4 regions of the Streptomyces sp. NBC_01525 genome follow, and region 3 is predicted to be linked to each of the others. Evidence: riboswitches for the same ligand, from Rfam matches in the RefSeq annotation. Region 3 holds a riboswitch; each other region holds the start of a gene.
The links. Region 3 has a riboswitch for cobalamin ahead of OG422_RS08685 (prenyltransferase/squalene oxidase repeat-containing protein). Riboswitches for the same ligand answer to the same signal wherever they lie in the genome.
Positions count from the first base shown of each region.

Region 1: linked by a shared signal. The riboswitch ahead of OG422_RS06525 (cobalamin biosynthesis protein) and the one ahead of OG422_RS08685 (prenyltransferase/squalene oxidase repeat-containing protein) in region 3 are both predicted to bind cobalamin.
Region 2: linked by a shared signal. The riboswitch ahead of OG422_RS21320 (ribonucleoside-diphosphate reductase subunit alpha) and the one ahead of OG422_RS08685 (prenyltransferase/squalene oxidase repeat-containing protein) in region 3 are both predicted to bind cobalamin.
Region 4: linked by a shared signal. The riboswitch ahead of cobN (cobaltochelatase subunit CobN) and the one ahead of OG422_RS08685 (prenyltransferase/squalene oxidase repeat-containing protein) in region 3 are both predicted to bind cobalamin.

Region 1 is NZ_CP109397.1:1,443,153-1,448,887, reverse strand. It holds gene OG422_RS06535 (putative cobaltochelatase) at 1-435, opposite strand, end outside; gene OG422_RS06530 (cobyric acid synthase) at 548-2,104, opposite strand; gene OG422_RS06525 (cobalamin biosynthesis protein) at 2,101-3,099, opposite strand; cobalamin riboswitch at 3,225-3,378, opposite strand; gene OG422_RS06520 (hypothetical protein) at 3,560-3,793, opposite strand; gene OG422_RS06515 (anion permease) at 3,819-5,066, opposite strand; gene OG422_RS06510 (class II aldolase/adducin family protein) at 5,592-5,735, shown strand, end outside.
Region 2 is NZ_CP109397.1:4,733,270-4,739,004, forward strand. It holds gene OG422_RS21320 (ribonucleoside-diphosphate reductase subunit alpha) at 1-2,178, opposite strand, end outside; cobalamin riboswitch at 2,344-2,509, opposite strand; gene mctP (monocarboxylate uptake permease MctP) at 2,683-4,347, opposite strand; gene OG422_RS21330 (DUF3311 domain-containing protein) at 4,347-4,607, opposite strand; gene OG422_RS21335 (GntR family transcriptional regulator) at 4,771-5,532, opposite strand.
Region 3 is NZ_CP109397.1:1,947,032-1,952,766, reverse strand. It holds partial or broken gene OG422_RS08695 (CbiQ family ECF transporter T component) at 8-1,090, opposite strand; gene OG422_RS08690 (SCO2322 family protein) at 1,087-1,740, opposite strand; gene OG422_RS08685 (prenyltransferase/squalene oxidase repeat-containing protein) at 1,740-3,008, opposite strand; cobalamin riboswitch at 3,186-3,326, opposite strand; partial or broken gene OG422_RS08680 (MBL fold metallo-hydrolase) at 3,508-4,239, opposite strand; gene OG422_RS08675 (aldehyde dehydrogenase) at 4,495-5,735, shown strand, end outside.
Region 4 is NZ_CP109397.1:3,287,360-3,293,094, reverse strand. It holds gene OG422_RS14720 (precorrin-8X methylmutase) at 1-30, opposite strand, end outside; gene cobG (precorrin-3B synthase) at 139-1,587, opposite strand; cobalamin riboswitch at 2,026-2,177, shown strand; gene cobN (cobaltochelatase subunit CobN) at 2,214-5,735, shown strand, end outside.

The DNA of each region.
Region 1 (5,735 bases), 500 kb from region 3:
ATGGTCGTGGAGGAGGTTGACCTCGTCGACGTAGAGCAGTCCGCGGTGCGCCCGGGCGAGCAGGCCCGGCTCGAAGGACTTCACGCCCTCGGCCAGCGCCCGCTCGATGTCCAGGGCGCCGACCAGCCGATCCTCGGAGGCGCCCACCGGCAGCTCCACCATGCGGGCGGGCCGGTGCGCCGCCTCCGCCGCGCCGTGCGGCCCGTCCGGGCACCCGGGGTCCGGCGCGGCCGGATCGCAGCTGAACCGGCAGCCACCGACGACCGCCACCTCCGGCAGCAGCTCCGCCAGCGCCCGCACCGCGGTGCTCTTGGCGGTGCCCTTCTCGCCGCGGACGAGGACGCCGCCCACCGCCGGGCTGACGGCGTTCAGCAGCAGCGCCAGCCGCAGGTCGTCCATTCCGACGACGGCGGTGAACGGATAGCGGGCGCTCATGTGGCGATCACTCCTTCGTAACGACCCAGGTCATCTGGCTTGCGGCCGTCCCCGGCCGACCGGTCCGTGCCCTCGGGCACCCTTGCGTGGCGTCCTACGGATCCGCGCGCCCTCACGGCGCCCCCGGCGGGACGAACGGCAGCCCCGGCGGGACGCCCTCCTCGATCAGCCGCAGCAGCGCACCGGTGTCGGCGTGCTCCTCGATCAGATCGCCGAGCCGGTCCAGCTGCTCCTCGCGCAGCGCGCCGAAACCGGTGTCCGGCGCCGGGACGAACGCCCGCCCCGCGTCGGCCGCCACCCGGCTCAGGAACGCCCGCCGGAACGCGTCGCTCTCCAGCGACCCGTGCCAGTGCGTCCCCCACACCGCGCCCGACCGGCAGCCGTCCAGCGGCCGCCCGTCGGCGTCGGTGAAGAACGGCTCCCCGCCGCCGACCTCGGCTACACCGTGGTGGATCTCGTACCCCTCGGCCGGTGCGCCGAGCGCCGTGCCGACGGGCCGGGCCAGCGTCTTCTCCGCCGCGAACCGCACCCGTACGGGAAGCAGCCCCAGGCCCGGCACGGTGCCCGCCCGCGACTCCACCTCGTCGTCGATCACCTCGCCGAGCATCTGGAACCCGCCGCAGATCCCCAGCACCGGACGGCCCTCGGCGGCCCGCCGGGCGACCGCGTCGGCCAGCCCCCGCTCCCGCAACCAGGCCAGCGCCCGCACCGTGCCGCGGGTGCCCGGCAGCACCACCAGATCCGCGTCCGCCAGCTCCTCGGCGCGGTCCACGAACCGCACCACCACGCCCGGTTCGGCGGCCAGCGCGTCCACGTCCGTGAAGTTCGACATCAGCGGCACCGCCGCGACCGCCACCCGCAGCACATCGGCGCCGTGCGGCGGCGCCACCACGCTCTCGCGGACCGCGCCGCGCAGCGACACCCGCAGCCCGTCCTCCTCGTCGATGCCCAGCCCGTGCGCGAACGGCAGCACGCCCAGCGACGGCCGCCCGGTCAGCTCCCGCAGCATGTCCAGGCCCGGCTCCAGCAGCGCCACATCGCCGCGGAACTTGTTGACGAGATACCCGGCGACCAGCGCCTGGTCCTCCTTCGACAGCAGCGCCGTGGTCCCGAAGAACGACGCGAACACGCCGCCCCGGTCGATGTCGCCGACCACCACCACCGGCAGCCGCCCGGCCCGCGCGATGCCCATGTTGACGATGTCGGTCCGCCGCAGGTTGATCTCCGCCGGGGAGCCCGCGCCCTCGCAGATCACCACGTCATGGGCGCGCCGCAGCTCCGCCAGACAGTCGGTGACGGTGGCCAGCAGCTCCGCGCGCCCGCCGGGCCGCGCCCCGCTCCCGGGGCGCCCGAAGTACCCCTGCGCGCTCATCTCGCCGACCGGTTTGCCGAGCAGCACCACCTGGCTGCTGCGGTCCCCGCCGGGCTTGAGCAGCACCGGGTTCATCAGCGCGGACGGCTCCACCCGGGCGGCCGCCGCCTGCATCGCCTGCGCCCGGCCGATCTCCGCGCCGTCCCGCGTCACGAACGAGTTCAGCGACATGTTCTGCGCCTTGAACGGCGCGACGTTCACGCCCTGCCGCACCAGCCAGCGGCAGATCCCCGCGGTCACCACGCTCTTGCCCGCGTCGGAGGTGGTCCCCGCGATCAGCAGCCCGCCGCCCGTCACCGGATCCTGCCCTTCCGCCGGGCGAGGGCCGGACGCACCGCGCCCGCCAGCAGCCGCCCGGCCACCGTCGTCGTCAACGCCAGCACGCTCACTCGGCGCGAGAGCCGCACCGCCCGCGCGATGTCCTCCGTCGCCACCGGCCGCCCCGCTTCGTTCAGCCGCGGCCGGTGCTCGACGCGCCCGCCGTACGCCAGCGTCCCGCCGAGCCGTACGCCCAGCGCCCCCGCGAACGCGGCCTCCACCGGGCCCGCGTTGGGGCTCGGATGCGCTCCGCCGTCGCGCCGCCAGGCCCGCGCGGCGCCGCGCGGGTCCGGGGCGGCGAACACGGTGAGCGCGGCGGTCAGCCGGGAGGCGGGCCACCCGGCCACATCGTCCAGCCGCGCCGACGCCCAGCCGAACCGGCGGTAGCGGGGCGACTTGTGACCCACCATCGCGTCGAGGGTGTTCACCGCCCGGAACGCGACCAGGCCCGGGACACCGCCGACGGCGCCCCACACCAGCGCGCCCACCACGGCGTCCGAGGTGTTCTCCGCGACCGACTCGACGACCGCCCGCGCCATCTGCGGCCCGTCCAGCGCCTGCGGATCCCGGCCGCACAGATGCGGCAGCCGCCGCCGCGCCCGCGCCAGGTCCCCGGCGGCCAGCGCATCGCCGACGGCCCGCGCCTCCCGGCCCAGCGAGGTGCCGCCCAGCACCGACCAGACGGTCGCGGCGGTCAGCGCGGTGGTGGCGGCGGTACGGGCGGCGGAGGGGACGGGCGCGGGGCCGCGCACCGCGCGCCGCAGCAGGGCGGCACCAGCGGTGGCACCGCCCGCGCAGAGCAGGGCGTGCACGGCGCCGTGGCCGCGGTGGTCGCGCCAGAGCCGGGCCTCGACGGCCGTCGAGGCGCGCCCGAAGGCGGCCACCGGATGGCCGCGCCGCGGGTCGGCGGCGAGCAGATCACCGAGAAAGCCCAGGGCCGCACCGCACGCGTAGGTGGCGTGTTCGGCACGCATCGGATCAGACCGCCGTCACGCCTCGACGGATCACCGAAGGCACACGGGAGACTCTGAGCGGGCTGCCGGGCATGGGGTATGTCCTCACTCAGGGTCCGCGCCCTGGTTCGACGTGACGGCGACAGGAGTCTCCTGGCTCCCCGGATCGGCGTTTCCCCCGGCCTTCCAGCCCTGGCGTGCGCCCGTCGGGCGTGCACGAGGCGGACCGTGGCCTTCGTCGGAGGAACGCTCCCCGGTGACAGTGGCGGGACCGCGCCGGATTCGCACCGGACTTCCTCTGCTGTCGCCGATTGGCGTGGGAAGTCCACCACGCCCCGCCAACCCCGTCAACTCGCCCGTGACCTGCGACGCCGCGGTACCGCACGGCCTGTGGCCCACACCACAGGGCCCTCACAACGCACGGCGCCCGGTCACCGCGGAGCTGCGGTGACCGGGCGCCGTGCGCGTACTGCCGGACGGGTCAGGCGGCGACGATCAGATAGAGGCCGTACGCCACCGCGGCCGCGCAGACCGCGTACGCGGCGAGGCCGCCGATCCGCGCGCCGGTGCTCGGGGCGCCCGCCGTGGCGGCCGCGCCCTCCTGCCGGAGGCGGGCCGTGCCGACGATGCCGACCGTGAACAGGCCCACGATCCCGACCGTCACCACCAGGGTGACGCCGAAGACCTGGCCGAGAGCTGCCCAGTCGATGCTCATGCTGCGGTTCCTCAGAGTCGGGCGGTCAGCCGGCGGCTGTCGCGGTCGTGGCGCGCGGGGCGCTCGCGGCGAGGGCGGCCTCCTCGCCCTCGGCGGGCGCGAGCGACCCGGCCGGGGGAGGGGCGACCGTCTGGAGGGCCGCGGTGACCACACCGGGCGGCTCCGTGGCCTCGGCCTCGTTGACGTTGGTGTGGTCGATGGGCTTGCGGCGGGACGCGGCCCAGATGGCGCCGCAGATGCCGAGCGCGAGGACGGCGACGGCGGTGATGCCCCAGTCGCCCTGGTCGGCCAGGAGCGCGGCACCGGCGGAGACCAGGCCCGCGGCCGGGAGCGTCAGGCACCAGGCGACGACCATCCGCACCGCCGTCGACCAGCGCACCACGCCGCCCTTGCGGCCCAGACCCGAACCCATCACCGAACCCGAGCAGACCTGGGTGGTGGAGAGCGCGAAACCGAGGTGCGAGGAGGCCAGGATGGTGGCCGCGGCGCTGGTCTGGGCGGCGAAGCCCTGCGGCGGCTGGATGTCGGTGATGCCCTTGCCCATCGTGCGGATGATCCGCCAGCCGCCCAGGTAGGTGCCGAGGGCGATGGCCAGACCGGCCGAGGCGATGACCCACAGCGGCGGGTCGGCGTGCGGGGCGACCACACCGCCGGTGATCAGCGCGAGGGTGATCACGCCCATCGTCTTCTGCGCGTCGTTGGTGCCGTGCGCCAGCGAGACCAGCGCCGCCGAGGCGATCTGCCCGGCGCGGTACCCCTTGGCCGTCTCCTGCTCGTCACGGCCCCGGGACAGCCGGTACGTCAGCCGGGTCGCGGCCATCGACGCGATACCGGCGACCACCGGGGCGGCCACGGCCGGGATGAGGACCTTCATCACCACGGCGCCGCCGTGCACACCGTTGGTGCCCACGGACACCAGCGTGGCGCCGATCAGACCGCCGAACAGGGCGTGGGAGGAGCTGGAGGGGAGGCCGGCGAGCCAGGTGAGGAGGTTCCAGACGATCGCGCCGACCAGACCGGCGAAGATCACTTCAGGTCTGATACCGGCGCTTTCGTCGATGATCCCGCCGGAGATGGTCTTGGCGACCTCCACGGACAGGAACGCGCCGACGAGGTTGAGGACCGCCGACATCGCCACCGCGATTTTGGGCTGTAGCGCGCCGGTGGAGATGGTGGTGGCCATGGCGTTGGCCGTGTCGTGGAAGCCGTTCGTAAAGTCGAACACCAAGGCCGTGACGATCACGATCCCGATGAGAAGCGTGATGTGTTCCATTCACCCAGGCAATCAGTTCGAAGGTCAGTGACGCCGGAAACGTACGAAGGGTGGGTGAACGGGAGGTGAACGTGGCCGGGCGCAGTAATGACGCCGCCGCAGTGTTCGAGAGGAGGTATCTCACACGTCACTTCCACCCCATCTGTACGTGGCTCGAATGTGCTGCTGCGCGACCCGATTCCGGCTTGTTCCACGACGCGTGAACGGCATGCGAACGACCCCGTCGCGGTGCGTCACCCCGCTGGTGAAGGGCGCGGGAGTCATCCCGGCGACCGCCCGGGCCCGGCGCGACCCCGTGACCCCCGCCCGGCCTGCGGACATGGCCGGAAGGCCGGGCCCGGCGCCCGTCCCCGAGGGCGCCCCGGTGTTCGAGCGCGGCGACGCCGGACGACGGCCCACGCTTCCGTACGCCCGGCCCGTACGGCGACGGACCACCGCGCGCACGGGCCTCCCGGAGCGGCCGCGCCGACCCGCCCGGCCCGTACGGTGACGGCACCCCGAACCGCCCGCACCCCGGAGGAACCCGTGACCCGTACCGGCGTCCCCGCCCCGCACCCGGACCGGCCCGGCGCCGACGCGCTCGCCGCCGCCTGGGACGGTGTCGTCGCCACCGCCCGCCGCACCGTCGCCGACGGCCTCGTCGTCGGCACCTCCGGCAACGTCTCGGCC
Region 2 (5,735 bases), 2.8 Mb from region 3:
GCGGGCCGCGGCCATGTCGATCAGCGCGCGCTGCGGGATCTCCCAGGCGGTGCGGTACAGCGCCCGGGTCTCCTCGGGGATCCAGGGGACGTCCTGGACCGAGCCGTTGGCGTCGCGCAGCGCGTCCCGGGTGCGGGCGTCCCACAGCCCCAGCGCCTTCAGCTCCTCGATCAGGTACGCGTTGACCTGGAGGAACTCGCCGGAGAGGGTTTCGCGCTTGAAGAGGTTGGAGACCTGCGGCTCGATGCACTCGTAGACGCCCGCGATGGAGGCGATCGTCGCGGTCGGGGCGATGGCCAGCAGCAGCGAGTTGCGCATACCGGTCTCGGCGACGCGGGCGCGCAGCGCGGCCCAGCGGTCCGCCCAGAGCGGTTCGGCGTCCGGGTAGTGGTCGGGGTGGAGCACCCCGCGGGCGGTACGGGTCGCCGACCACGCCTGGTGCGGGCCGTGCCGCTCGGCGAGGTCCGCGGACGCCTCGTAGGCGGCGAGCATGATCCGCTCGGAGATCCGGGTGGACAGCGCACGCGCCTCGGGCGAGTCGAACGGCAGCCGCAGCCGGAAGAAGACGTCCTGGAGGCCCATCAGGCCCAGACCCACCGGCCGCCAGCGGGAGTTGGAGGCCGCCGCCTGCTCGGTCGGGTAGAAGTTGATGTCCACCACGCGGTCGAGGAAGGTGACGGCGGTGCGGACGGTGGCGTCCAGCCGCTCCCAGTCCATCGCGTCCTCCCACCCGGCGGCGGGGTCGCCGAGGTGCGCCGCGAGGTTGACCGAACCGAGGTTGCAGACCGCGGTCTCGCCGTCGTCGGTGACCTCCAGGATCTCCGTGCAGAGGTTGGAGGAGTGGACGACCTTGCCGGGCTCGGCGGTCTGGTTGGCGGTGCGGTTGGCGTGGTCCTTGAAGGTCATCCAGCCGTTGCCGGTCTGCGCCAGGGTGCGCATCATCCGGGAGTACAGCACCCGCGCCGGGACCTGCTTGGTGGCGCGGCCCTCGGCCTCCGCCGTGCGGTACGCGGCGTCGAACTCGTCGCCCCACAGGTCGACCAGCTCCGGGGCGTCCGAGGGGGAGAACAGCGACCAGTCGGCGTCGGCCTCGACGCGGCGCATGAACTCGTCGGGGATCCAGTGCGCGATGTTGAGGTTGTGGGTGCGCCGCGCCTCCTCGCCGGTGTTGTCGCGCAACTCCAGGAACTCCTCGATGTCCGCGTGCCAGGTCTCCAGGTAGACGCAGGCGGCGCCCTTGCGACGCCCGCCCTGGTTGACCGCCGCGACCGAGGCGTCCAGGGTCCGCAGGAACGGCACGATGCCGTTGGAGTGCCCGTTGGTGCCGCGGATCAGCGAACCGCGGGCCCGGATACGGGAGTACGAGAGGCCGATGCCACCGGCGTGCTTGGAGAGCCGGGCGACCTGGTGGTAGCGGTCGTAGATCGAGTCCAGCTCGTCCAGCGGCGAGTCCAGCAGATAGCAGGACGACATCTGCGGGTGGCGGGTGCCGGAGTTGAAGAGGGTGGGGGAGGAGGGCAGGTACGACAGCGAGCTGGTCAGGCGGAACAGCTCGGCGACGTCGGCCAGCGCCCGCGCCGAGTCGTTCTCGGCCAGACCGCAGGCGACCCGGAGCAGGAAGTGCTGCGGGGTCTCGATGACCTGCCGGGTGGTGGGGTGGCGCAGCAGGTAGCGGGAGTGGACGGTGCGCAGCCCGAAGTAGCCGAACCGGTCGTCGGCGCCGTCGGCCAGCGCCCGGGTGACGAGGGCGTCCAGCTCCTCGGCGTGGGTGGCGACGAAAGCGGCGGTGGAGTCGGAGATCAGGCCCTCGCGGTGGCCGGCGGCGACCGACGCGGAGAACGAGACGGCGCCCTCGCGCGCGGCCTCCTCGGCGATGGCGAGGGTGAGCAGCCGCGCGGCGAGCTTGGAGTACTGAGGCTCGTCGCCGATCAGACCGGCGGCGGCGTCGATCGCCAGCTCCCGCAGCCCGGCCTCGTCGGAGCCGGGGTGGCGGCCGCGGAGCGCGGCGGCGGCGATCTTGCCGGGGTCGGTGGCCGTCAGGTCGGCGGTCAGCTCGGTCAGGGTGCGCAGCAGGGCGGTGCCGGGCGGGTCCTGGCCTGGGGCGTCGGCGGGGAACGTGGCCGTCTCAAGCGCTGCGGCCTCGGCGTCGGTCGCGGACTGCGGTGGCGCGGTGGTCACGTGGTGCTCTCCCTCACTCGGCGGGGGCCGGAGGGAGGCGCGACGGACGTCCACGGCGGGCGGCGGCGCCCGGCGGCACACAGGGGCGCTCGGGCGCGCGGAGGCCCGCGCGGCGTCCACCGGCCCATCCCTCGGGGCCCGGACATCTCGACGTCCGGACCAGGGCGGCGCGGACGTACCATCGGCAGGTCTTCGGACTCACGGGGCGCACGCCGATCAGGCGATATCGGGGGATATCTGCGCTCTCGTACACCATTGCGGGACAGTTCCGGACTCACACCGGATTCCCCTGCGGCGACAGCGAGGACGAGCATACATGTGGTGGTGGGCTCTTGGGTGCACCCCCATATCTAGTGCGGTGTGGTGAGGGATGGGTGGCTGTCAGTGGTCTCGGGTCGGCCGAGCCGTGCCACGACTGGGCGAGCGGGCCTTCGCCCCGAACAACAGGCCGCCGCGTCCCGGAAGGAACACGGCGGCCTGCGGGGAGAGGTCGCGTCCGCGACGTCAGCGGCCCGCCGGAACGTCCGCCGTCGCGGGCGGCAGATCCGGCGTGACGCCCTTGTCGCCGGCGTCCGCGGTGTAGTCGCCGGGGCTGGTCTCGTCGATGCCGTCGGGGGCCTTGAGTGCGCGCAGGACGACGGTCAGGACGACCGTCACCACGACGTTGAGGACGAACGCCGTCAGGCCGATGTAGCCGATCTGGCCGATGCCGGGGATCTCCGCGCTGGAGCCGCCGAAGTGGGCCTGCGTCGGGCTCGCCACGCCGTAGGCGGCGAGCGTGCCGTAGGCCATGCCGACCGCCCAGCCGGCCAGCAGCGCCCAGCGGTGGAACCACCGGGTGAACAGGCCGCCGACCAGCGACGGCATCGTCTGGAGGATCCAGATGCCGCCCAGCAGCTGGAAGTTGATCGCCACGGTCTTGTCCATGCTGAGCACGAAGACCAGCGCGCCGACCTTCACCAGCAGCGACACCAGCTTGGCGACCTTGTGCTCCTGCTCGGGCGTGGCGCCGGGCCGCAGGAAGTCCTTGTAGACGTTGCGGGTGAAGAGGTTCGCCGCGGCGATGGACATGATCGCGGCGGGCACCAGCGCGCCGATGCCGATCGCGGCGAACGCCACGCCCGAGAACCAGCTCGGGAACATGTCCTCGAAGAGCTGCGGGATGGCGAGTTGGGCGTTGCCGTGGGTCTCCGTGCCCGCCTTGATCGCCATGAAGCCGAGCAGCGCGAGGAAGCCCAGCATCAGCGAGTACAGCGGCAGGATCGTGGTGTTGCGGCGGATCACATTGCGGCTGCGGGAGGAGAGCGTCGCGGTGATCGAGTGCGGATACATGAACAGCGCGAGCGCCGAGCCGAGCGCCAACGTGGCGTACGCCCACTGGCTGTTCGGGCCGCTCGCCAGCTCACCGCGCGGTTTGCCGGTCGGGCCCGGTTCGGCGAACGCCTTGCCCGCCGCGTGGAAGATCGCGTCGAAACCGCCGAGCTTGATCGGGATGTAGATGATCGCGACGGCGATGACCAGGTAGATCAGCCCGTCCTTGACGAACGCGATCAGCGCCGGGGCGCGCAGCCCCGAGGAGTAGGTGTACGCGGCGAGCACCGCGAACGCGATCAGCAGCGGCAGGTCCTTGACGAACCAGTTGGTGTTCTCGCCGCCGCCGACGCCCATCACGTCCAGGACCGCCTGGATGCCGACGAGTTGGAGGGCGATGTACGGCATCGTCGCCAGGATGCCGGTCAGTGCGACGGCCAGCGACAGGCCCTTCGAGCCGAAGCGCCCGCGCACGAAGTCGGAGGTGGTGACGTAGCCGTGCTTGTGCGAGACGGACCAGAGGCGGGGCAGGAAGGTGAAGATCATCGGGTACACGAGGATCGTGTACGGCACGGCGAAGAAGCCGGACGCGCCCGCCGCGTAGATCGCCGCCGGGACGGCCACGAAGGTGTACGCGGTGTAGAGGTCGCCGCCGAGCAGGAACCACGTCACCCAGGTGCCGAAACTCCGGCCGCCCAGCCCCCATTCGTCGAGGCTGGCGGACTGCTCGGCCTTGCGCCAGCGGGCCGCGAGGAAGCCCATGACGGTGACGGCGATGAAGAAGAGGACGAAGACGGTGAGGGCGACGCCGTTGACGCCGTCGGTGCCGGATACGGCGAGCGCGGAGGAGGGGAGCATCACGTGGCCGCACCGCCCTTACGGGCGCGGTTCTCCCGCTGGACCAGCTTGTACGCGATCATCGTCAGCGCCGTGGAGATCAGCACCCACAGCATCTGGTACCAGTAGAAGAACGGGATGCCGATGAGCGTCGGCTCGATCTTCGCGTACGAACCCACCCAGAGCATCGCCACGAACGGAGCGATCAGGCACAGTCCGGCCACCACACGTGTCGGTGTGACGACCTGTCTGGAAGTGGGTGTTCCGTCGTGCTCTGTCATGGCGGCTCCGTCCCTGGCGCTCTCCTGCGATGGGCTGGAAATCTATGGCAGGGCCGCGTCAGCCGTCACTAGGTGTCCGCATATCGGTACGGCAACGGCGGCCATCGGAGCGTCCCTTGGGGCGCGCGGGAGGCCGCCGTGCGCCCGTCGGACGCCGCGTACGTCACTCCACCGGGCGGCTCAGCCGGGCGACGAACTTGTAGCGGTCGCCGCGGTAGACCGAGCGGACCCACTCCACCGGACGGCCCTGTGCATCGCGCGAATGGCGGGAGAGCATCAGCATCGGCAGACCGACATCCGCACCGAGCAGCCCGGCCTCGCGGGGCGTGGCCAGCGACGTCTCGATGGTCTCCTCCGCCTCGGCGAGCCGCACGTCGTACACCTCGGCCAGCGCGGTGTAGAGCGAGGTGTACTTGACGAGGTTGCGACGCAGCGCGGGGAAGCGCTTGGCGGACAGATGGGTGATCTCGATGGCCATCGGCTCACCGCTGGCCAGCCGCAGCCGCTCGATGCGCAGCACCCGCCCGCCGGTGGCGATGTCCAGCAGCCCGGCCAGCCGGTCGTCGGCGGTGACATAGCCGATGTCCAGCAACTGGGAGGCGGGCTCCAGACCCTGGGCGCGCATGTCCTCGGTGTACGAGGTGAGTTGCAGTGCCTGGGAGACCTTCGGCTTGGCGACGAAGGTGCCCTTGCCCTGGATGCGCTCCAGCCGCCCCTCGACCACCAGCTCCTGGAGGGCCTGGCGGACCGTGGTGCGGGAGGTGTCGAACTCCGCGGCCAGCGCCCGCTCCGGCGGCACCGGTGTGCCCGGCGGCAGCGTTTCGGTGATCTCCAGCAAGTGCCTTTTGAGGCGGTAATACTTGGGTACGCGGGCGCTGCGTGTGGCCGTCGTGCCGTTCTCCGTGCTGCCCCCGTCGGTCTGCATGACCCGCCCTTCCGCCCTGTGTTCCGCTGCCGTCACCGGCTCCTCCGTACCTTGCGCCTCACATCGTGGCACGGGCGTGGTCGCCGGGCCCTTCCGAGGGCCCGCACCCGGCAGATGTCGGTCCGGTAACGGAGCCGACAGCGACTCTTATACACCCTTGACACCCCAAAAGGTCTAGGCCAAGCTGCGGGGCACTGGTCTAA
Region 3 (5,735 bases):
GCCCGGCCGCATCCGCCGGACGCGGCGCCACCCACGCCGGGACCAGCCCGACGAGGACGGACAGCGCGGGCCACAGCGGCAGCCGCGGCGCGGTCAGCGGTACCGCCGACGGGTGCAGCGCCTCGGGGGCGTAGCCGCCCGCCGCGATCAACAACGCCGCCACCGCCACGCCCGAACCCGCCACCAGCCAGGCCCGCACGCCCCACCGCTCGGGCCGGTACCGGGTCCGCACTGAGCGGCGGCCGCCGAGCCACAGCCCGGCCAGCGCCGCCGCCAGGCCCGCGATCAGCAGCGGCAGCCCGAGACCCGCGCCCGCCTGCGCCAGCAGGCCGTACGTCCCGGCACACACGCCCAGCAGCCCGCCGAGCGTCAGCGCCGCCGTGGTCCGCCGCACCGCGCGCGGCACCTCGGCCCGGCGCCCGTACCCCCGCGCGTCCATCGCCCCGGCCAGCGCCACCGAACGCTCCAACGCGCCCTCCAACACCGGCAGCCCCACCTGGAGCAGCGCCACGAACCCGCGGTCCGGGCGGCCCCGCAGCCGCCGCGCCGCCCGCAGCCGCTGCACATCGGCGACCAGATGCGGCGCGAACGTCATCGCCACGACCACCGCGACCCCCGCCTCGTACAGCGCCCCCGGCAGCGACTTCAGCAGCCGCGCCGGGCTCGCCAGGGCGTTCGCGGCGCCCACACAGATCAGCAGGGTGGCGAGCTTCAGCCCGTCGTAGAGGGCGAAGACCATGCCCTCCGCGGTGACCCGGCCGCCCACCCGGACGCCCTGCGCCCAGTCGGGCAGCGGCAGTTCCGGCAGCGTCACCAGGGTGTGCGTCCCCGGCACCGGCGACCCCAGGACGAACGCGAACACCAGCCGGATGCCCAGCACCAGCAGCCCCAGCTTCACGAACGCGCCGTACGACCGGGCCCACGGCGCATCCGTCCGCCGCGCCGCCACGACAAACCCGGCCACCGCGATCAGCAGCCCCAGCAGCAACGGATTGGTCGTCCGCGACGCCGCCGCGGCCAGCCCCAGCGCCCACAGCCACCAGGCGCCCGCGTGCAGCGCCGTACTCCGGGTGGCCTGCGGCGCCCTCATCCGCGACGGCGACGGGCCTGCCACACCGCCGCCGCCCCCAGCACCACGACCGCCGCGCCGCCACCGAGCAGCCCCGCCGACGGTCCGCCGTCGCCGTCCGCCCCGGCCGAAGGCTTCCCCGGCGCCTTCGGCTCGGACGTACCCGAACCGCTCACCTGCTCCGCGCACCCCGCCTCCGGATACCCGGCGACCCCGCACAACAGCCCCTGCGCGTCGTACCGCAGCGGCTTCGCCACCGCGGCCAGCGCCTCACCGGCCGACGCGTCCTCGGGCACCCGCGCGCACGCCGTCCGCTCCCGCGGCGGCCGCTCACCGTCCGGCGCGTCCGCCGCCGACCCGAAGTCGACGACGACGCCGACCCGCTTCGTCCCGGACTTCTGCGGCGTACCGGAGCACAGCTTCCCGAAATCGGCCGCCGCCCGCGGCCGGTCCACCGCCGACGACTCCGCGCTGACCGTGAACCGGAAACCGGCCACCGCACCGTCCGCGGGCCGCAGCGTCGCCGGGCCCTGCGTCGCGTACGCCCACGTGCCGCCCGCGCCGTCCCAGAACGACCAGTACCGGTACCCCTGCGCCTGCGCCGGGCCCGCGCCCAGCGCCGTCACCGCTCCGGCCAGCGCCAGCGCACCGGCCCACCGCGACCGCCGCATCACTGCCCGCGCTTCCGGCGGCCGCTCAGCAGGAACCCGATACCGGCACCCGCGGCGAGCCCCACCGGCACCAGCCACCACGCGCTGATCGAGCCGGTGCCCTTCTCCTTCGGCACCGCCTTCTCCGCGGCGGCGGACGGCTTCGGGCCCGTCGCGTTCAGCGCGGCCACCAGATCCGTACCGCCGAAGTCCCGCGGGTCGGTGCCCGTGGCGTGCGCCGCCAGCACCAGCTGCGCGTACGCCGCCGGACCGGCCTGCTTCGCCCACGCCGGGCCGTTCTTCTCCAGCCACGCCAGCGGCTTGGCCGCCGCCGCGCCGTGCCCGCCGGCGGCCAGCGCCACCACCGCGTCCGCGGTGTTCCCGACATCCGGCTGCGGCTCGGCGCCCGGCATCGCCGACATCAGATGCTGCCCGTGCGCGTCCATCTCCTTCACCAGGTACGCGCTCGCGCCCGACGCGGCGGACCGCAGCGCGGCCGCATCCGCACCGGTCGGCTCCTTCTTCCCGCCGCAGTCCGGCGCGGCCACCGGGGTGTCGGCGTCCTTGCCCGCCGCCGGGACGACGAAGCCCTTGCCGAGCGCGCCGGTCGCCGCGGCGGCCGAGGCATCCGCGTTCGCCGCCGCGCCCTTGAGCTGGAAGGTGAACGCACCGCGCTCGGCGGGCTTCACCGCGCACCCGAGCCGGAACGTCAGCAGCCCCTCGTACGGCGTGTGCCCCTTCGGCGACGTGACCTTCGCCGGGTCCTCGCCCGCCGCGGCCAGCGCGCCGATGACCACCGCGGTGGAGTTGGCGTCGCTGGGTGACCCCGGCATCGACGGCCAGCCGCCGTCGTCGTTCTGCACCGACGTCAGCCAGTGCACCGCCTTGTCCACCGCCTGGCCGTGCCCGCCGAGCGCCGCCAGCGCCTGCACCGCCGCGCCCGTCTGGTTGGTGTCCCGCATCGTCGACGCGCCGCACGCCTTCGCGGTGTCGGCGCGGTACGCGGTGAACGCGCCGTCGGCGCACTGCTGGCCGGTCAGCCAGTCCACGGCCGTGGCGGCGGGCTTGACCTGCACGGTGTGCTGGGCGAGCAGCGCCAGCGACTGCCGCCACACGCCGTCGTACTGCGGGTCACCGGAGCCGTACAGGCCCGCGGGCAGCTTCTTGGGGGACGGCGCCGGAGTGGCGAACGCGGCGGGCGCGGTCGCCGCGACCGGCACGAGCGCCGCGGCGCACACCACGGCGGCGCGGCGCACCAGGGCGGCGCGGGAAGGGGCCAGGGGGGCCATCGTCGGTGCCTCTCAGTCAGGTCGCTCGGAGCGCTCGGGGCGTCGCGGGGCGGACGGCCGCGCTCGGCCCTCCACCCGCACGACGGCCGGGGCCGTACGCGGTGGCACCGGGCTCAGCTCCGTATACCTCGACGGTGCCGCCACCGGTCCGGCCGCCGCACGCGGCCCGCCGGTGGCGGGAGCCTGTCGCGCCCCATCGGGTGTTCCGGCTCGTGCGGACCGCGCCCACGGCGCACGTCCGCCCTGACGGTTGCGGGTCAGCGCCGGAATTTCACCGGCTTCCCCCGATCGGGCACGGATGGAGTTGTCCGCACATTTTAGCGGTCGCCCCGCTACGCCCACCCGGCGCCGGGGCGGCGGCCACCGCGGTACGAAGGCAGGCGCGGCCCGACGGTCACCGCCGTACGGCCGCCACCGGGGCGCGACGGCCACCCGGCCCCGGCGCCACCGGGGTGCGACGGCCCCGCCGAGACTTGTCGGCCGCCCCGTGCCGTACGCCTCACACCGCCCGGTACGTCACCGGATCCGACCCCGGCACCGCCTCCGCCCGGCCCAGCGTCATCAGCCGCCGCAGATGCGCCTCGGCCTCCGCCACCGCGATGTTCCGCGAGGCGTACGGGATCCGCTCCCAGGGACGGTTCCACTCCATCGCCACCGTCAGCTGCCACAGCGTCAGCGGCTCCGCGAGCAGCCGTACCGGACCGCCGAGCCGCGCCTCGTGGTGATCGAGCAGCGCACGGGCCCGCCCCGCCGCGTCGGTGAACGCATGCTGATGGGCGGGCAGCACCTCCGCCGGGGCGAGCCGCGCGACCCGCTCCAGCGACGCGAGGTAATCCCCCAGCGGGTCGGTGGGCGCCTCGCCCGGCCCCTCGTACACACCGATGTGCGGGCTGACCCCCGGCAGCAGATGATCACCGGAGAACAGTCGCCCGAACCCGGCGCCCGGCGCCCGCCCCGGGTGCGCCTCCTCCAGATGCAGACAGACATGGCCGGGCGTGTGCCCCGGCGTCCAGACGGCACGCAGCCGACGGCCGGGCAGCTCCAGCAGCTCACCCGGGGCGATGTGCCGGTCCGGCACCGCCGCCCGCTGACCCGGCAGCTCCCCGCCGCCCGTCAACGGCGCGAGATGCTCCTCGGGCGCCCCGGCGGCGGCCAGCTTCGCGGCCAGCCGCGCCCGCCACGCGGCGGGCCGCGCCGCCCGGGTGCGCCGGACGACATCGGCGTCCACGGAGGCCCGGTCGCGAAGGCGGCGACGGCGCGGGCCCCGCCGCCGGTTCCCGGAGGCCCTGTGGACTCCTGCTCCGGGAGGTGGTATCAGTTCAACGACCCATAACTGACGTGCCGTCAGAATTGCTTCGGTGTCGCTCCGCCCCCCGGCGGACGGCCCGGGACGGCGCCGGACACGCGCGACGCGCAGGCAGTTGACGGAAGTTCCCGCCCCGCCCCGGACGCCGGGCGGGGCGGCCGACCGCGGGAGGCGGCAGCCATGAGCGACCTCGTCGAACACGGCAAGCTCTACATAGGCGGTGAACTCGTCGACCCCGCCGGACCCGACACCCTCGACGTGATCTCCCCGCACACCGAACAGCTCATCGGCCGCGTCCCGCACGCCACCCGCGCCGACGTCGACCGCGCCGTCACCGCCGCCCGCACCTCCTTCGACTCCGGCGTCTGGGCCGACACTCCGCTGGAGGAGCGGATCGCGGTGGTCACCCGCATCAAGGACGCCTTCGCCGTCCGCAGCGAGGAGATCGCCAAGGTCATCAGCGCCGAGAACGGCACCCCCTACACCTCCGGCGTGATGGTCCAGGCGCTCGCCGCGATGCTGGTGTGGGACGCCGCGCTGACCGTGGCCCGCGACTTCCCGTTCGAAGAACGCCGCGACGGTCTCCTCGGCCCGCTGCTCATCCGCCGCGAGCCCGCCGGAGTCGTCGCCGCGGTCGTCCCCTGGAACGTCCCGCAGTTCACCGCCGCCGCCAAACTCGCCCCCGCCCTCCTCGCCGGATGCTCCGTCGTCCTCAAGGTCTCGCCCGAGACGCCGCTCGACGCGTACCTCCTCGCCGACATCGCGACGGAGGCGGGCCTGCCGCCGGGCGTCCTGTCGATCCTGCCCGCCGACCGCGAGGTCAGCGAATACCTCGTCGGGCACCCCGGCGTCGACAAGGTGTCGTTCACCGGCTCCGTCGCCGCCGGGAAACGCGTCATGGAGGTCGCCGCCCGCAACCTCAGCCGCGTCACCCTGGAACTGGGCGGCAAATCCGCCGCGGTGATCCTGCCCGACGCCGACCTGGACGCGGCGGTCGCCGGGATCACCCCGTTCGCCTGGATGATCAACGGCCAGGCGTGCGTCGCCCAGACCCGCATCCTCGCCCCGCGCTCCCGCTACGACGAGATCGCCGAACGGTTCGCCGCCGCCGCGGGCGCCCTGACCGTCGGCGACCCCCTCGACCCCGCCACCGAACTGGGCCCCCTCGTCACCCGCCGCCAGCAACAACGCTCCCTCGACTACATCGCCCTCGGACAACAGGAGGGCGCCAAGATCCTCGCCGGCGGCGGCGTCCCGTCCGACCGGCCCACCGGCTGGTACGTCGAACCCACCCTCTTCGGCGACGTCACCCCCGCCATGCGCATCGCCCGCGAGGAAATCTTCGGCCCGGTGATCTGCCTGCTCCCGTACGAGGACGAGGCGGAGGCGGTACGCATCGCCAACGACTCGGAGTACGGCCT
Region 4 (5,735 bases), 1.3 Mb from region 3:
CGCCGCCCCGTCCTTCTCGTAGTCGAACACGGTGCCCTCGGTGTGGTGGGTTGGTGATGGGTCGTCGCTGGTGGGGTGCTGCATAGGGGTGGGGTACGCGCTAACGGGGCCGGGGCCCGGGGCGCGGCCCGGTGGCGGTCACGGCGTGGTGCCGGGAGCCGCCGGGGGCATCCCGGGCGCGAGGGCGTCCGCGGCCTGCCGCACGGTGGCGCCCGCCGCGAGCGGCTCGGGTGGCGCCCCCGGCCGGACCACGGTCACGTCGTAGCCGCCGTCGGTCGCCAGGACGTCGATCCAGGTGCCGTGCGGGTGGCCGCAGCGGCGGGCGCAGCCGGACCACTGCACCGGCAGCGCGGTGGCGCGCCCCAGGGCCGCCGCCACGGCGGACGCGTCGGCCCGTACGTCGGTCAGGGACTTGGCGCACCCGGGGCGTCCGGTGCAGGCGCCGAGCCGGTGCCAGGGCGAGTCCGGGTCGGTGACCAGGCCCGCGTCCGCGCACTCCCGCAGCCGGGCGGCGGCCACCGGCGCGGACAGTCCGGGGACGAGAACGCCGCGCCACGGGGTCAGGCGGAGCGTGCCGTCCCCCTCGGTGGCGGTACGGGCCAGGAGGCGCCACTGCGCGCCGGTCAGCCGCCCCAGCGGCGCCGGGACGCTCAGCGCGCGGTGCCCGTCGGGGCCTTCGACGAGGCCGGGTGCCGGGGCGGGCGCGCCGCGCTCCGGCCGGGCCGGGACATCGCCGGGCGGCAGGTACACGGCGGGAATCCCGTCGGCGCGCAGCCGCTCGCCGACGGCGCGCACGGTCGGCGCCGCGCCCCCTGGCAGATCCCGGAACCGCCAGGCGCCGCTGCCGCTCGCGTCGACGGCGTCGAGGAAGACCCGGGCGGCGGCGAGCGCGGCCCGGGGGGCGTGGGCGGCGGGGATCCGCAGGGCCGGCCCGACACCGTCGTTGGGGCTGTCGGGGCTGTCGGGGCTGTCGGGGCTGTTGGAGTTGTCGGGGCCGCCGAGGAAGAGGAGAGCGGGCGCCCCCTGTTCTGCGACTTCTGCGACTTCTCCGTCTGCTGCGTCCACTGCGGCTTCTGCGACCAAGGTCACATCCCCGCCGAGGCCCGCCACATCGCCCCGGCCGTCGTCCAGGACGAAGAGGAAACGGCCCGAAAGCCGCGCCGTCCACTCCTGCCCGCAGAGCAGTTCGTCCAGCTCACGGGCCCACCGCCGCACGTCGGCGGGGGCGCGGCCGTCGATTCCGGCGAGCGGTGAGGCGATGAGGTTGCGGACGCGCTCATGGCGTACGGAGGGCAGTAGTCCGGCGTCGGCCAGCAGGGCGGCCAGGTCGCCGCCGCAGTCGTCGCCGAGGCCGCGCAACTCCACGTTCCCGCGCGAGGTGAGGGAGAGTCCCCCGTCCCCGAACCGCTCCGCCGCGTCCGCCAACGCCATTGCCTGACGTGCCGTCAACTCCCCGGCGGGCACCCGTACGCGGGCCAGCGCACCGTCCGCCGCCGCGTGCAGCCGCAGCGCTCCCGGGCAGGCGTCACCGTGCTCGCGCAGCGGTGGCTGGGCCCCGGGGGGCCGGTTCGAGGGGGAGGGCGGCATGGCCGCGAGCATACCGACGTCGTCCCGGGCGGCGACGGTGAGCCGGACCACGTACGGACTACGTACGGGCCACGTACGGGCCACCGGGCGGGGCGCCCGCGATCCCGTACGGGCACCCCGGAGGGGGCCGCGCGGCAACCCGTACGGCCACCCCGTAGGGACCCTGCGCGAAGCGCCGGCGGGACCCGGTGCGCACCCTGGACGGACCCCGTGAGGGAAACCCGGACGGCCCGTACAAGCCAGATATCGGACCCGTGAGGGAAACCCGGACGGCCCGTACAAGCCAGGTGCCGGACCCCGTACGGGCCTTGCACGCACCCCCGTACGGGCACCCCGTAGGGGGCCAGGGCCCCGGCCCCGCCCGCCACCGCTCCCCGGCCTCCGCCCGCCACCCGCTCTCCCCGACCCCAAGCCCCCCTCCCCCACCAGCGCATCAGCCCTTACCATTCACTCCGGTGGGTCGTCCGGCCCGCCGACGCCGGAGACGGCGACATGGGAGGAAGCCCGGTGAGAGTCCGGCGCGGTCCCGCCACTGTGAGCCCGGCAGCTGCCGGGTGAGTCAGGAACTCCCGCCGTCCAACGAACCACCCGGGGCGCGGATACCCCGAGGAAGGCTCTGCGCTCGCATGCTTCTGCTGCTGTCGACCTCCGACACCGATCTCCTCAGCGCCCGCGCCGCCGGCGGCCCCGTGCCGTTCCGGCTCGCCAACCCAGCCCGGCTCGACCTCGCCGAACTCCCCGCGCTGCTCGACGGCGTCGACCTCGTCGTGGTCCGCCTCCTCGGCGGCATCCGCGCCTGGGAGGAGGGCCTGAACCTCCTCCTCGCCGAGGGCCAGCACCGCCCCGTCGTCGTCCTCACCGGCGAACAGGCCCCCGACGCCCAGCTGATGGAGGCGTCCACCGTCCCGGTCGGCACCGCCGCCGAGGCGCACGCCTACCTCGCGCACGGCGGGCCCGAGAACCTCGGCCGCCTCGCCCGTTTCCTCTCCGACACCGTCCTGCTGACCGGTCACGGCTTCGCACCGCCGCAGCCCGCGCCGACCTGGGGCGAGCTGGAGCGGCCCACGGCCCGTAAGGACATCGACGGCCCGCTCATCCCGGTGCTCTACTACCGCGCCCACCACATGAGCGGCAACACCGGCTTCGTCGACGCGCTGTGCACCAAGATCGAGGAGGCCGGGGGCCGCCCGCTGCCGCTCTTCGTCGCCTCGCTGCGGGCGCCCGAGCCGGAGCTGATCGACGCGCTGCGCCCGGCCGACGCCCTCGTCACCACCGTCCTCGCGGCGGGCGGCACCAAGCCCGCCGAGGCGTCCGCCGGCGGCGACGACGAGTCCTGGGACGCGGGCGCGCTCGCCGCCCTGGACGTGCCGATCCTTCAGGCACTCTGCCTGACAGGTAACCGCGCCGCCTGGGAGGAGAGCGACGAGGGCCTCTCCCCGCTGGACGCCGCCACCCAGATCGCGGTCCCCGAGTTCGACGGCCGCCTGATCACCGTCCCGTTCTCCTTCAAGGAGATCGACGAGGACGGCCTGCCGACGTACGCCGCCGACCCCGAGCGCGCCGCCCGCGTCGCCGGGATCGCCGTCCGCCACGCCCGCCTGCGCCACATCCCGGCCCAGGACAAGAAGCTGGCGCTGGTCCTCTCCGCGTACCCCACCAAGCACTCCCGCATCGGCAACGCCGTCGGCCTCGACACCCCCGCCTCCGCCGTCGCCCTCCTGCGCCGCCTGCGCGAAGAGGGCTACGACTTCGGCGACGAGGACGTACCCGGCCTGGCATCGGGCGACGGCGACGAGCTGATCTACGCCCTCATCGAGGCGGGCGGCCACGACCAGGAGTGGCTGACGGAGGAACAGCTCGCCCGTAACCCCGTCCGCATCCCCGCCGCCGACTACAAGCGCTGGTACGCCACGCTCCCGCAGGTGCTGCGCGACGCCGTCGAGGAGCACTGGGGCCCGCCGCCCGGCGAGATGTTCCTCGACCGCAGCCACGCGGACAAGCTGGGCCGCGACCCGGAGGGCGACATCGTCCTCGCCGCCCTGCGCCGCGGCAATCTGCTGATCCTCATCCAGCCGCCGCGCGGCTTCGGCGAGAACCCGATCGCGATCTACCACGACCCCGATCTGCCGCCGTCCCACCACTACCTGGCCGCCTACCGCTGGATCGCGGCCTCCGCCGACGACGGCGGCTTCGGCGCCGACGCGATGATCCACCTCGGCAAGCACGGCAACCTGGAGTGGCTGCCCGGCAAGAACGCGGGCCTCTCCGCCGCCTGCGGCCCGGACGCCGCCCTCGGCGATCTCCCCCTCATCTACCCGTTCCTCGTCAACGACCCCGGCGAGGGCACCCAGGCCAAGCGCCGCGTCCACGCCACCCTCGTCGACCACCTCGTCCCGCCGATGGCGCGCGCCGACTCGTACGGCGACATCGCCCGCCTGGAACAACTCCTCGACGAGTACGCGCAGATCAGCGCCATGGACCCGGCGAAGCTCCCGGCGATCCGCGCCCAGATCTGGACCCTCATCCAGGCCGCCAGGCTCGACCACGACCTCGGCCTTGCGGACCGCCCCGACGACGACGGCTTCGACGACTTCCTGCTGCACGTCGACGGCTGGCTCTGCGAGGTCAAGGACGCCCAGATCCGCGACGGTCTGCACGTCCTGGGCGCCGCCCCGGCCGGCGAGGCCCGCGTCAACCTCGTCCTCGCGATCCTCCGCGCCCGGCAGATCTGGGGCGGTACGTCCGCGCTGCCCGGTCTGCGGGAGGCGCTGGGCCTGGACGAATCCGCCGCGACCCGCACCGCCGCCGACGATGCGGAGGAGCGCGCCCGCGCCCTCGTCCAGGCGATGGAGGACGCCGACTGGGCGCCGTCCGCCGTGGCCGAGGTGGCCGCCGGGCAGCCGGAGCAGGTTGCCGCGATCCTCGACTTCGCCGCCCGCGAGGTCGTCCCGCGGCTGACCGCCACCACCGCCGAGATCGACCACGCCGTCCACGCCCTGAACGGCGGCTTCGTCCCCGCGGGCCCGTCCGGCTCCCCGCTCCGCGGCCTGGTGAACGTCCTGCCGACCGGCCGCAACTTCTACTCCGTCGACCCGAAGGCCGTCCCGTCCCGCCTCGCCTGGGAGACCGGCCAGGCGCTCGCCGACTCCCTCCTGGAGCGCTACCGCTCCGACAACGGCGAATGGCCCACCTCCGTCGGCCTCTCCCTCTGGGGCACCAGCGCCATGCGCACCTCCGGGGACGATGTCGCCGAGGCCCTCGCGCTGCTCGGCGTCCGCCCCGTCTGGGACGACGCCTCCCGCCGCGTCACCGGCCTGGAGCCGATCGCCCTGGAGGAGCTGGGCCGCCCCCGCATCGACGTCACCCTCCGCATCTCCGGCTTCTTCCGCGACGCGTTCCCGCACGTCATCGGCCTGCTGGACGACGCGGTACGGCTCGCGGCGGGCCTCGACGAGCCCGCGTCCGACAACCACATCCGCGCCCACGCCCAGGCCGACCTCGCCGCCCACGGCGACGAACGCCGCGCCACCACCCGTATCTTCGGCTCCCGCCCCGGTACGTACGGCGCGGGCCTGCTCCAGCTCATCGACTCCCGCGACTGGCGCACCGACGCCGACCTCGCCGAGGTCTACACCGTCTGGGGCGGCTACGCGTACGGCCGCGGCCTGGAGGGCCGCCCGGCCCGCGACGAGATGGAGACCGCGTACAAGCGCATCGCCGTCGCCGCGAAGAACACCGACACCCGCGAACACGACATCGCCGACTCCGACGACTACTTCCAGTACCACGGCGGCATGGTCGCCACCGTCAAGGCACTCAAGGGCACGGCCCCCGAGGCGTACATCGGCGACTCCACCCGCCCCGAGACGGTCCGCACCCGCTCCCTCGTCGAGGAGACGTCCCGCGTCTTCCGCGCCCGCGTCGTCAACCCCCGCTGGATCGAGGCGATGCGCCGCCACGGCTACAAGGGCGCCTTCGAACTGGCCGCGACCGTCGACTACCTCTTCGGCTACGACGCGACCACCGGCGTCGTCGCCGACTGGATGTACGACAAGCTCGCCCAGACCTACGTCCTCGACCCCGAAAACCGCGCCTTCCTCCAGGAAGCCAACCCCTGGGCCCTCCACGGCATCGCCGAACGCCTCCTG